One region of the Promicromonospora kroppenstedtii genome, then DNA from elsewhere that is predicted to be linked to it. Evidence: riboswitches for the same ligand, from Rfam matches in the RefSeq annotation. Region 1 holds a riboswitch; each other region holds the start of a gene.
The links. A riboswitch is a leader RNA that binds a small molecule or an ion and turns the genes downstream of it on or off. The one in region 1 is predicted to bind S-adenosylmethionine.

Region 1 (3,256 bases):
CGTGCACGGTGGGGCCTCCACGGGTCGGTCGCGCTGGTACGTGCCGATTTTTCATCCGTAGTATCGGCCGACCTGACGACCCCGGGGTACATCACATCCGGGCCATACCCTGCGCACGATGCCGGTGCGCCCCTGCCGCCCCGCACATGTCGGACGCCCGGGTCACCGGGGTGACCCGGGCGTCCGACGCCGCGAGCGAGGGCTACTGCTCGATGGTCTGGCGCCCCTCGGACGAGCCCTGGCCGATCGGCGTCGACCCGGCCGAGTGGGCCACGTCGATCTTGCGCGGCTTCGCCTCCTCGCTGACCGGGATCGTCAGCGCAAGCACGCCGTCGGCGTACGACGCCTCGATCCTGTCGAGGGCGAGACCGCGGCCGACGGTGAGCTGCCGGGCGAACGTGCCCGTCGGCCGCTCGCGCACGAGCCACTGCGCGCCGTCGTCCGAGCGCTGCGTACGCTCCGCACGGACCGTGAGCGTCCGGTCCTCGACCGAGACGTCGATGGTGCCGGGGTCGACACCGGGCAGGTCCATCGAGAGGACGTAGTGGTCCCCGGTGCGGAACAGATCCATCGGCATGGCACCGGACTGTCGCGTGCTGCCGGCGAACGTGTTGAACATCCGGTCCATCTCCTGGAACGGGTCCCAGTAGGTAGCCATCGCGCACCACCTCCTATGACGATGCGGCCCTGGCCCCTCCAGGGCCGCAGCGATCGGCGACGACCTCGGCCGCCGCCTGGCTACGCTCCAATTCTGGCACTCGACACCCGAGAGTGCCAACCCTTCGTCCGCGATCCGTCAGGCTGCCGCGCGGCCCGTGAGGCCCACCCGCTCGAGCAGGTCCAGGGCGGGCCGGTGCTTGTTGAAGGTGTACACGTGCAGGCCGGGCGTGCCGGCGTCGAGCACCTCGCGCGCGAGCGCCGCGGAGTACTCGATACCGTGCGCGTGCTGGGCCTCCGGATCGACGGCGCCGTCGGGCGCGGTGAGCCGGTCGAGGTCCCGCAGGAGCTCGGCGGGCGCCGCCACACCGGTGAGCTCCTGGACGCGGCGCAGACGGCGGGCCTCGGTGGTGGGCAGGATCCCGGCGAGGATCGGGATGGTCACGCCCTCCGCCCGGGCCGCCTCGACGAACCCGGTGTACGAGTCCGCGCGGTAGAAGAACTGGGTGATCGCGAAGCTCGCGCCCGCCTCCTGCTTCTCCAGCAGCCGGCGCACCTCCTGCTCACGCGTGGTGCCGGCCCCGGGGTTCCCGTCCGGGAACGTGGCGACGGCGATCGCCAGGGGCCGGGCGGCCGAGCGCAGCGCCGTGCTGACGTCGGCGGCACACCGCCGCTCGTCCACCTGCCGCAGGAGCCGCACGAGGTCCACGCTGGACCGCACGCCGTCGGCCGGCGGGCTCCAGTCCGGCTCGTCGCGCGGCGGGTCGCCGCGCAGTGCCAGGAAGGACCGGACGCCGGCCTCGAGAAACTCCTCGATCACCTCGGACACGTCCTCCCGGGACGCGCCCACGCAGGTCAGGTGGGCCACCGGGAGCACGGGCGTGCCCCGCAGCAGCGTCGCGAGCACCTCGCGCGCGGTGGCCCGGTCGCCGCCTGCCGCGCCGTAGGTCACGGACACGAAGTCCGGACGGGCCGCCACGAGCCGCTGCGCCGTCTCCCAGAAGTTGGGCGCGGCGTTCGGCCGACGCGGAGGCATCAGCTCGAACGACACGGTGGGACGGTGTGGGTGCGGCTCGGCGACCATGGCTGCTCCATCGAACCTGGCGTGAGCACCTTGCGTCCTCGGCTCCGCGGCGACGCGGCACCAGGTCGGCAGGTTGCTGCGGTGTCAGGGAGCCAGGACTCTCGACCGCTCTGGATGGGGTTCGCCACCATGCTAAGCGACCGTCCAGCACTGGGACAGAATTCGTCCGGCGGTCGAGACGGCCCGGTCCACGGAGCGTGGACCGGGCCGTCCCACTACTTCACGGAACCGGCCACCAGGCCGCCCACCAGGCGCTTCTCGATGATCATGAACAGGATGACCACGGGCACGATCGCCACCACGGACACCCCGAACACGTAGTGCCAAGACGTCTCGTACTGGCCCACGAACTTGGTGAGCGCCACGGACAGCGGCTGGTTGCCCGCCGTCGTCAGCAGCACGAGCGACGCCGCGAACTCGTTCCAGGAGGCGACGAACGTGAACACGACCGCCGTGACGATGCCCGGCCAGACCAGCGGCAGGTTGATCTTGGTCAGCACGGCGAAGGTTCCGGCGCCGTCGAGCTGCGCCGCCTCGTCGACCTCCTTGGGGATGCCGGCGAAGAAGCTGTGCATGATCCAGACCGCGAACGACAGGTTGAACGCCGCGTTGACCAGGATCATCGCGGCCCACGTGTCGAGGATCCCGAGGGCGATGAACTGGCGGAACAGGCCCGAGGTGAGCACCGCGGGCTGCACCATCTGGGTCACGATCACGAGGAACAGGAAGAACAGCCGCCCCGGGAACCGGAACCGTGCCGTGTAATAGGACGCCGGCAGCGCCACGGCGAGCACGAGCAGCGTGGCGCACAGCGAGATCACCAGGGTGGAGATCAGGTTCTGCGCCAGCGGTGTCTCGGGCGTGGACCACATGGTGACGTAGTTGTCCCAGTGCCACTCGGTGGGGAAGTAGGTGGGGTCGACCGACCTGATCTCGGCCTTGGTCTTCACCGAGCCGAAGAACATGATCAGGTACGGCAGCAGGAACACCACCAGCACCACGAGCCCGGCCAGCAGCCGCAGCAGCAGGGACCCGAGCGGCACCTGGTCGCTCGTGTACTTCCGTACCCTCTGCCGGCTGTCCGACGGCGGCCGGGTCGCCTTGCGCGGGGTGGTCCCCGAATCGGTGATCGCGGTCATCAGACCTCCTCCAGGGGGCGGACGACCCGCACGTAGACGGCGACGATCACGACGACCACCAGGAACGCGATGACGGACAGCGCACTGGCCAGGTCGATCTGCCGCTGGTTCTGCATGTACTTGAAGATCATCGTCATGACGGTGTCGGCGTCGTACCCCGGGATGGACCCCGTCATGACGCGCAGGATCGGCAGCGAGTTGAACACGTTGATGATGTTGATCAGCACCGCCACCGAGATGGCGCCCCGCAGCTGCGGCAGCACCACGCTGAAGTAGGTGCGCGGGCCGCTCGCGCCGTCGATGCGTGCGGCCTCGACGGTCTCGCCGGGAACCGTCTGCAGGCCGGCCAGGATCGTGTACGTGGTGAAGGGCAGCG
Region 2 (3,256 bases), on a different contig from region 1:
GAGGTGCCGGAGCCGTTCGGGCTCGACGAGCGGGGGCGCGAGATCGTCTCGTTCCTCCCGGGCGACGTCCCGGGCTGGCCGGCCCCGGAGTGGCTCTGGTCCGAGGCGAACCTGCGCGACGCCGGGCGCCTCCTGCGCCGGCTCCACGACGCGTCCGTCGGCATCGACCCGCCGGGCGCCGTCTGGCGGCTACCCGCTCGCGAGCCGGCCGAGGTGATCTGCCACAACGACGCAGCGCCGTACAACATGGTGTTCCGCGCGGGCCGGCTCGCCGGCCTCATCGACGTGGACACGGCCTCACCTGGACCCCGCCTGTGGGACCTGGCCTACACCGCGTACCGCCTGGCCCCGTTCGCGGCGGACGCGTTCGCCGGGGTGTCCTACGAGGTCGGCCACCTGGATCCGCCGGTCCGGTTGGACGTGCTGGTCGATGCGTACGGAGCCGGGTGGTCACGCGTGGAGGTGCTCGGGGCGATGGCCGAGCGCCTGACGGACCTCGCCGCGTTCAGCGAGGCCAGGGCCGACGACGGCGGGCCGGCCGAGCTGCGCGAGCACGCCGCGATGTACCGCACGGACGCGGCCCGCGTCGCCGATCTCGCGGCCCGATCGGCTCGCCCAGCAGGTGGGACCAGCATCTGAGACATGCGTTGACAGGGCTTTTGCCCGCGGCACAGGATGGCCGCAGGTCATGAGCGCCAGCGTCAAGCCCCGGCTCGCTGGCCGGCAACCCTCCCTCCGCGGTGGGGTGCCCCGGGTGACGACCAGGCCGCGCGCACCCGCGCGCGGCAAGCGCGGGGGAACCTCCCCCAGGACTGTGCTGGAGGACGCCATGTCTGCTCCCACCATCAGCCGTGCCACCGCGGTGACCGGCCTCGCCCCGCTGCGGCCCGTGGTCGGCGGCGGCACGCTCGTTCCGCTCGTTGACGGCACCCAGGTCTCGTACGCGAACCTCGACGTCGCCGCGTCGGCCCCGGCGTTGCAGGCCGTCGCCGACCGCGTCACCCAGGTGCTGCCGCTGTACGCCAGCGTGCACCGCGGCGCCGGCTACCTCTCGCAGGTGAGCACGGCGCTGTACGAGACCGCCCGCCGCACCATCGGCGCGTTCGTCGGCGCCCGCGAGGACGACCTGACGATCGTCACGCGGAACACCACCGACTCCCTGAACCTCCTGGCAGGCTGCGTCCCCGCGCAGCCCGACGGCGAGCCCGGCCGCGTGCTGGTGCTCGACGTGGAGCACCACGCGAACCTGCTGCCCTGGCAGCGCACCACCGGCGCGACCGTGCTGACCGGCGGTGCCACCGTGGCCGCGACCGTCGCCCAGATCCGGGAGGAGCTGGCTGACGCCGCCGCGGACCGCCCGTTCGCTCTCCTGGCCCTGACCGGCGCCTCGAACGTGACGGGGGAGTCGCTCCCGATCGCCGAGATCGTCGCCGTCGCCCACGAGTTCGGCGCACGGGTGGTGCTCGACGGCGCCCAGCTCGTGCCGCACCGCCGCATCTCGCTGGAGTCGACCGGCGTCGACTACCTCGCCTTCTCCGGGCACAAGACCTACGCCCCGTTCGGCGCGGGCGTGCTGGTGGGCCGTCGCGACTGGCTCGACGCGGGCACGCCGTACCTCGCGGGCGGCGGCGCCGTCCGCCGCGTGCGGGTGGGCGGCACGGAGTGGCACGAGGGTCCCGCGCGCCACGAGGCCGGCTCGCCCAACGTGATCGGTGCGGTCGCCCTCGCGGCGGCGTGCGAGGAGCTCGCCGCGCTGGACCCTGCCGAGGTCGTCGCGCACGAGAACGCCCTCCGGCAGCGGCTCGTGTCCGGCCTGGAGGCCATCGACCGTGTCGAGGTCGTGCGGGTCTGGGCCGACGCCGTCGACCCCGTGGGCGTCGTGACCTTCACCGTGACCGGGTACGACCCGGGCCTCGTCGCCGCGTACCTGTCCGCGGAGCACGGCATCGGCGTGCGGGACGGGCGCTTCTGCGCGCACCCGCTGCTCGGCCGCCTCGGATTCGACGCCGGCGCGGTGCGTGCCTCGGTCGGTGTCGGCACCGCCGGCGAGGAGATCGAGCGGCTGATCGCCGCCGTCGGCAGCCTGGTGGCCGACGGCCCGCAGGCGGGATACGACGTCGTCGACGGGCTGTGGGTCGTGACCGACGACCCGCGTCCCGTGCCCGAGGGCTCGGGCCTGGCGGGCCTGCTGGCGACGGCCGCGCTCGGCTTCGACGAGGCGTTCGGCTGCCTCCCGGACGAGGACTGACAACTACAGCGCCAGCGCCACGCAGATGCCGCCCATCGTGAGGTCGAGGCCGATGCACCACAGCGCGAGCGAGCGGTTGACCACCACGTCGCGCCGGTAGTGCACCACGTCCCACCCCGCGTGCGCGGCGAGGGCGAGGCCCGCGAGGGCCAGTCCGACGCGTGGCTCCAGGAACAGGGCGACGGCGGCAACGCCGAAGAAGCCGGCCATCGCGGCGGCCTGCGGCCAGGTCGCGCTGCGGCCCCGGGCCAGCCCGATGCCGGTGAGCACGAGGCCCACGAGCACGAACGCGATCCAGCGTGGCGTGTCCAGCAGCTCGGACGTGACCGGGATCGCGGATGCCAGCAGCGCGACCAGCCACGCCGTCCAGCGCACTCCGGTCACCGCGGCGGCCAGGTAGCAGAGCGCCGCGACGCCGACGGCGGTGGTCGGGTCCTCGGCCACGGCGTCCTGCCAGGTGCCGCCGGCGATCGCCGTCCCGCTCACCAGCAGGCCGAAGCCGGTCAGCGCGCCGAGCACGACCCAGCCGGTGTTGGTGGGCCAGGTCCCGGTCCAGCGGCTGCGCCGTGCCGGGGCGGCCGCCTCGAAGGCCTCGGTCATGGTCCCGGTCTCCTCGTGTCCTCGTGCGCGGATACCCACTAGGGGTACCCAACCACGGGTCCTGGCGATGCGGAACCTCCTTCGGCCACGGCCGAACCCCGGGTCAGACGCACAGGCCCCTGCGGTGACCTGTGCCTCTGACAGGTCAGAGCGGGAAGGCCCGCGGGCCCGGGAGGGCCGACTCCAGTTGGGCTGCCAGCGCCAGCAGCGTGAGCTCGCCGCCCGGCCGGCCGATGATCTGCACCCCCATCGGCAGCCCGGCGGGCGCGTCGGCCGTGGGCTCGGTCCAGTGGGTCGGCACGGTGATCGCGGGCAGCCCGGCCACGTTCAGCATCGACGTCCACGGCGTGTACTGGCACTGCTGCTCGAAGTTCCGCTCGGGGTCCTCCGCGTCGTACCAGCCGATCG
Region 3 (3,256 bases), on a different contig from region 1:
GGACCCTCTCCGCGTGCCTGGCCGTGTTCGTCCTGGCCCATGTCTCGGGTGCGCTGACCGACAGCTTCGGCGTGCTGCTCGGCACCCGGTTCGTGGCCGCCCTGGCCAACGCCGGCTTCCTCGCGGTCGCCCTGTCGACCGCCACCCGGGTCGTCCCGGCCGGACGGCGCGCCCGAGCCCTGTCCGTGCTCCTCGGTGGCACGACGCTCGCCCTGATCGCCGGCGTCCCCGCGGGCGCGCTGCTCGGCGAGCTCTGGGGGTGGCGCTCCGCGCTCTGGGCCATCGCGGGGCTCTCGGCCGCGGCGCTGGTCGCCGTCGGCCGGCTGACGCCGCCGCGGACCAGCACCGACCACCCCGGGTCCGCGCGCCCCCGGCTCGACCTCCGGGCCGAGCTCCGCACCCTCCGGTCCCCGGACCTGCTGCGGCACCTCGGCCTGGGGGCGCTGGTCAACGGCGCGACGTTCTGCGCCTTCACCTACCTGGCCGTCACCGTCACGGACGGGGCGGGCCTCGTCCCGTCGCTCGTACCGCTGGTGCTGGCGCTGTTCGGGCTCGGCGCGTTCGCAGGAGTCTCGGTGGCGGGCCGCCTCGCCGATACCCGCGGCCGGCTCCTGCTCGACGTCGCCGGGCCCGCACTGCTCGCGGGGTGGATCGCCTGGGCGGCACTGGCCGACAGCCCCGCCGCCGTGTGGGTGCTGGCCCCGGTGCAGGGTGCGCTGTCCTTCGCGGTGGGCAGCACGCTGATCGCCCGCAGCATGGCGGCAGCCCAGGGCGCACCCACCATGGGCGGCGCGTTCTCGACCGTGGCCCTCAACCTCGGCGCCCTGCTCGGCCCCGTGCTCGGCGGCGCCTCGCTCGGCACGGCCGGGACGGCAGGCCCGCTGATCGTCAGCACCGCGCTGGTCGCCGTCGCCGTCGGGCTCCGGCTCGTCACGGCCCGACGCCGGTCAGGCGCACCGGCCCGCTGACCGACCAGCATCGAACGACCAGCGCCCACCGACCAGCACTGACCAACCAGCACTGACCGCCTGTCGCCGAACAGCTACCTCCGACCGACCATGTACCTGCTGCCACACCACGCACGGACCTGGCAGCAGGTGCATGGTCACCTGCGCGCATGCACCGCTTGGCACACTTTTTATCGCGTGTCCCACCCGGTCCCGAGGCCGTCCCGAGGCGTGGACGGTTTACCGACCACATCCCGGGCATGCCTACGATCAGATCTCATCATCCAGAGCGGTCGAGAGTCCTGGCTCAACGACACCGCAGCAACCTACCTCCGAGGCGCCAATCTCGGGGCAAGGTGCTAACGCCAGGTCCGATGGAGCTGATACGCATGGCAGTCACGAACCCGCACCTTCCCACCGCCACGATCCTGGGCTACCCGCGCATCGGCCGGAGGCGCGAGCTCAAGCGCGCGGTCGAGGCCTTCTGGGCCGGGCGCACCACCGCCGACGAGCTGGAGGCGACCGCCCGCGACCTGCGGCTCGCCACCGCGCGCCGGCTCGTCGACCTGGGCCTGGAAGCCGGGACCGCCGCCGTCCCCGGCTCGTTCTCCTACTACGACCAGGTGCTCGACGCCGTCGCGCTGCTGGGCGCGGTGCCCGAGCGGTTCGCCGGGCTCACCACGGACGAGGGCAGCCTGCCGCTCGCGGCCTACTTCACGGTCGCCCGCGGGGAGGGCGACCGCGCGCCGCTCGAGATGACCAAGTGGTTCGACACGAACTACCACTACCTGGTGCCGGAGATCGGCCCGGACACCCCGATCGGCTTCGTCGACGACCGCGCCGTGCGCGAGTTCACCGAGCTGGCGCACCCGGCCGACGGCGGCCAGGCGGTCGTCACCCGGCCCGTGCTGGTCGGCCCGGTCACGTTCCTGCTGCTCAGCAAGGCGGCGGACGACGCCCCCGAGGGTTTCCGCCCGCTGGACCGGCTCGACGACGTCGTCACCGCGTACGCGGAGCTGCTGCGCACGCTGGCCGCCGCGGGCGCGCCGTGGGTGCAGCTCGACGAGCCCGCCCTGGTCACCGACCTGCTGGACGTCCCCTTCGACGAGGTGGCCGACGCCGTCCGCCGGGCCTACGCGCGCCTGGCGACCGACCTCTCCCCCGCCGGCACCGGCCCGGACGACGCCGCCGAGCGCCCCGCGATCCTGGTCACGGCGCCCTACGGTGACCTGCGCAGCGACGCCGGCGACGGCCTCGCGCTGCTGGCCGGCACCGACGTCGAGGCGATCGCGATCGACGTGGTCCGCGGCGCCGTGCCCGCCGGCCCCGTGCCCGGCCTGGAGAACAAGACCGTGGTCGCGGGCGTGATCGACGGCCACAACATCTGGCGCGCCGACCTCGACGCCCGCCTCACCGTCCTGGAGGGGCTCGCCGCCTCCGGCACGGGCCTCGGTGCCGGCACGGTCGCCGTCGGCACCTCGACCTCGCTGCTGCACGTGCCGCACGACGTCGCCGACGAGCCCCGCCTGGAGCAGGGCCTGAAGTCGTGGCTCGCGTTCGCCGACCAGAAGGTCGCCGAGGTCGCCACGCTGGCCACGGGCCTGAGCCAGGGCCGCGCGGCCGTTGCCGACCGGCTCGCCGAGTCGACCGCGGCGGTGCGCTCCCGCGCCGAGGCGCCCGGCGTCGTCGTCCCGCGGGTGCGGGAGCGGACCGCCGCCCTGACCGCGGCCGACACGCGGCGCGCGCCGTACGCGGAGCGCGCCGCCGCGCAGCAGGCGCGGCTGAACCTGCCGGCCCTGCCGACCACGACCATCGGTTCGTTCCCGCAGACGTCGGAGATCCGCAGCACGCGCGCCGCGTGGGTGCGGGGCGAGCTGTCCGACGCCGACTACACGGCGGCGATGCGCGCGGAGATCGCGAGCACGGTCGCGCTGCAGGAGGAGCTGGGCCTGGACGTGCTGGTGCACGGCGAGCCCGAGCGCAACGACATGGTGCAGTACTTCGCGGAGCAGCTCGACGGCTTCGCGACGACCGTCAACGGCTGGGTGCAGTCGTACGGCTCGCGCTGTGTGCGGCCGCCGATCCTGTGGGGCGACGTCTCCCGGCCCGCGCCCCTGACGGTCGAGTGGACGGCGTACGCGGCATCGCTGACGTCACGGCCGGTCAAGGGCATGCTCACGGGCCCGGTCACGATCCTGGCCTGGTCGTTCGTCCGCGACGACCTGCCGCTGGGCGACACGGCCGACCAGGTCGCCCTCGCGCTGCGCGACGAGGTGACGGACCTGGAGGCCGCGGGCATCGGCGTCGTG
Region 4 (3,256 bases), on a different contig from region 1:
GCCGGCGACCTTGGCACCTGCGGCGACGGGGGTCTGCAGCTCAGGGGTGGTCATGTTGTCTCCTCGGGGTTCGTGGTGGGTGGTCAGGCGCTCAGCAGGCGGCCGGTGGGCAGCTCGCGGGCGGCCGTCGCGGCGTCGGGTAGACCGAGCGAGCCGCGCAGCGTGGTCTTCGTCCGCTCGGTGCGGAACAGGCCCGCGTGCTGGAGCGCGGGCACCAGGTGGTCGGTAATGGTGTCGAGGTCGGAGCTGAGCGAGGAGGGGCGCAGCAGGAACCCGTCGACGGCGCCGACCGTGGTCCAGTCGGCGATGAGGGTGGCCAGCTCGTCGGGTGTGTCGGCGACCACGAGCCCGTCGCCCATGGAGGCAGTGCCCTCCAGCGCCTCGACCAGCTCCAGCCGGGCACGGGCACCGGCCCGCTCGGTGGAGAGCACCACGTAGACCTCGGCGAGCACCCGCACGTCCTCGGGGTCGCGCCCGGCGGACAGCGCCGCGTCCCGCACGAGGCGGCGCAGCCGGACCGCGTGCGCGGCGTCGGTCACGGCGATCCGCGCGACGTCGGCGGTGCGGCCGGCCAGCGCCGCGCTGGCCTCGGAGCGCACGCGCACCACGACAGGCGGGGGCGTCCGCGGCAGCGGGGCGCCGCCGGCGGGACGGCCGCGGACGGCGAACCGGACGCCGTCGTGGTCCACGCGGAACCGGCCCTCGGCGTCGAGCTCCACGGCGCCCGCCCCGCCGCCGGGACGCCCGGTCCACACCCGCGTCACCGACTGGATGCCGAGCTCGACGCGGGTGGCCCAGGCGTCGTCGGACTCGGGCAGGGTGCCCTGCCGCACGGCCTGCCAGCCGGCCCGGCCGCTGCTCGCGCGGTCGATGCTGCTCAGCGCGAGGGCGGCGTGGGCCGCCTCGACATGGACCGTGTCGACGGCGGCGACCAGGCCGATCCCGGCCGTGACCCGTGCGGCGCGGGCCGCGGCGACGGCCGTGTCGAGGCGGCCGGTGACCTGGCTGCGGCCGGGGTGGAGCAGGAAGCCCTCGTCGAGGCTCACGAAGTCGAGCAGGCCGCGCTCAGCGGTCCGCACCAGGTGCAGGAACCGCTCGCCGTCGAACGGGCACGGGGCGATCGGGCCGCGTGCCCGGTGGGCACCGGGGCGGGCGCCGGCGGAGGTGAGGTCCACGCCGAGCACGACGGGACGGGACGAGAGGGCGGTGGCGGTCAGGGACGTGGGCTGCGGCGGGTACGGCACGGCGGGGCTCCGTTCGGGCTGCGGCTGCGCGACGGCACCCAGGTGGTCCCCGGGCTGCGTGCGGGTGCACGACGGCGACTGGGGTCGCCCGAGGGGCGTGGCTGCCGGAAGGCAGGAAAGAGACGTCCGGTCAGGAACGTGAGGGCCGGTTGCGGCCAGGGCTCGGCGCGAAGGCCGAGAGCAGGTCCGGGCGGCTGGCCGGTTGGGGCCGGTCAGCGCGCGGGGGTGGTGCGCGTCAGCGACAACACATGCTCGGGCGCGGGGCGGCACTCGCCGGCGCGCAAACGTTCCGGGTCGGCAGGGGCACGTGGACGGCGGGGGCAGCGCTCCGGGTCATCGTCGTTCTCCTCACCTGCTCGCCCATCGGCGAGCGACGCGTGTTGTCATCCGCCGACGGCGGTGGACCTGGTCCTCACCCGGGGCACCCACCCGCGCGGGGGGTTGCCGTCCGACCAGCCGGGGCTTCGTGTCGGAACTCATGACCTGCCGAAACTATCCACATTTTTCCGATCGGATTGATGCGGTAAATCTCGATGTCCAAGAAGATACGAATGGAACCCATAGAAGTCAACGATCTTTGCCCAGATCTCACATCCCGGGATCTGGTGGCTCGCGAAGGTGCGCTTCTACCCAGCCATCGGGCCGGTAACCTGCTGTGCTTCCCGGCCCAATGGCTGGGTAGAAGCGCACCTTGGGCCGGCACCCGCCAGTGGATGATCGGTCGCGCCGACGCGGTCGGGCCTCGTCGCCCCGGGGGCCTCGTCGCCCCGGACCAGCAGGCGACAGGCCAGTCCGACGGCGGGCGGGACCCGCGGCCGCACCCACGCCCCCGCCCCGAGAACGCGAAGTGCGCTTCTACCCAGCCATTGGGCCCGGAATCACGAGGTTTTTCGGGCCCAATGGCTGGGTAGAAGCGCACTTTCGCGCCGGCTCGCCGCGACTACGTCGTCAGCGCCCCCGCGGCGACGTGAGGAGCTCGATCTGGGAGAAGGCCCCTTCCTGGAGGAGCTCCAGGCGGACGGACGTGAGCGGCACTGGCTCGTCGAGCACGAACGGACGGAGCTGGCCCGGCCAGGGCCACTCCTCGCCGGAGCGCTCGTCGAGCACTCGGCCGTCGTCCCCGACCAGGCGCCATGCCGACGGCGGGGCCGTGCCATCCGTGCCCGAGGTCAGCGTGTAGGCACGCAGCAGCACACCCTCCGCGACGTCGGCGGCGGGCTGCCACTCCAGCGTGCCGTGGACGGCGGACGACGTCGCCAGCTCGCCGTCGGTCAGGCTCGGCAGCGCGCCCTCGGCCCCGTGCCAGGACCCAGCCGCGCGCAGCCACGGCCGAGGGCTGCCGGTCCCGGCACCGACGCCGTCGGACGAAGCCGCCGACGCTCCCTCGTCCTCGGCCCCGACGCCCTCGGACACCGCACCCCACCCCGTCGGCACGTCCGACAGTGTGAACCGCAGGGTCGCTCCCCCGACCAGGTCGCCGTTGTCGACCGACGGCCCGGCCACGGCCCGGCCGGCACCGGCACCGGCACCGGCACCGGCACCACCGACCTCCAGCCCCGCGACGTACCACCGCTCGGCGGCCCCGGGCGCCTCGATCACCAGGTCGCCGTCGGGCCGGTGCACCACCGCGCGCTCGAAGAGCGGCGACGTGACCGCCCACCGCGACGACCCGATCTCCAGCGGGTACAGCCCGAGCGCGGCCAGCACGTACCAGGCCGACATCTCGCCGTTGTCCTCGTCGCCGTGGTACCCCTGGCCGATGTCGTTGCCGGTCCAGAGCCGCGTCAGGATCTCGCGCACGACCTCCTGGGTGCGGTCCGGCCGCCCGGCGACCGACCACGTCCAGGCGATGTGGTGCGACACCTGGTTCGACTGCCCGAGCTGGCCCAGGCGCACGTCGCGCGCCTCGAACATCTCGTGGATCGGGTTGCCGTACGAGCCGGGCTTGTCGGCCCGCTCGGGCGCCGCGAAGAACCGCTCCAGCAGGCGTTCGAGACCGGCCCGACCGCCGT

Region 2: another riboswitch for S-adenosylmethionine. It lies ahead of ACH47X_RS15325 (aminotransferase class V-fold PLP-dependent enzyme); the one in region 1 lies ahead of ACH47X_RS09710 (methylenetetrahydrofolate reductase).
Region 3: another riboswitch for S-adenosylmethionine. It lies ahead of metE (5-methyltetrahydropteroyltriglutamate--homocysteine S-methyltransferase); the one in region 1 lies ahead of ACH47X_RS09710 (methylenetetrahydrofolate reductase).
Region 4: another riboswitch for S-adenosylmethionine. It lies ahead of ACH47X_RS03410 (LLM class flavin-dependent oxidoreductase); the one in region 1 lies ahead of ACH47X_RS09710 (methylenetetrahydrofolate reductase).

Annotation. Positions count from the first base shown of each region.
Region 1 is NZ_JBIRYI010000005.1:113,031-116,286, forward strand. Features, by position in the region: gene ACH47X_RS09700 (golvesin C-terminal-like domain-containing protein) at 1-7, opposite strand, end outside; gene ACH47X_RS09705 (Hsp20/alpha crystallin family protein) at 203-658, opposite strand; gene ACH47X_RS09710 (methylenetetrahydrofolate reductase) at 797-1,708, opposite strand; SAM riboswitch class I at 1,746-1,862, opposite strand; gene ACH47X_RS09715 (carbohydrate ABC transporter permease) at 1,957-2,880, opposite strand; gene ACH47X_RS09720 (carbohydrate ABC transporter permease) at 2,880-3,256, opposite strand, start outside.
Region 2 is NZ_JBIRYI010000009.1:23,836-27,091, forward strand. Features, by position in the region: gene ACH47X_RS15320 (phosphotransferase) at 1-639, shown strand, start outside; SAM riboswitch class IV at 685-798, shown strand; gene ACH47X_RS15325 (aminotransferase class V-fold PLP-dependent enzyme) at 830-2,248, shown strand; gene ACH47X_RS15330 (hypothetical protein) at 2,252-2,848, opposite strand; gene ACH47X_RS15335 (amidase) at 2,994-3,256, opposite strand, start outside.
Region 3 is NZ_JBIRYI010000006.1:58,387-61,642, reverse strand. Features, by position in the region: gene ACH47X_RS10930 (Cmx/CmrA family chloramphenicol efflux MFS transporter) at 1-968, shown strand, start outside; SAM riboswitch class I at 1,225-1,328, shown strand; gene metE (5-methyltetrahydropteroyltriglutamate--homocysteine S-methyltransferase) at 1,337-3,256, shown strand, end outside.
Region 4 is NZ_JBIRYI010000001.1:784,409-787,664, reverse strand. Features, by position in the region: gene ACH47X_RS03415 (rhodanese-like domain-containing protein) at 1-54, opposite strand, end outside; gene ACH47X_RS03410 (LLM class flavin-dependent oxidoreductase) at 84-1,244, opposite strand; SAM riboswitch class IV at 1,617-1,728, opposite strand; gene ACH47X_RS03405 (GH92 family glycosyl hydrolase) at 2,193-3,256, opposite strand, start outside.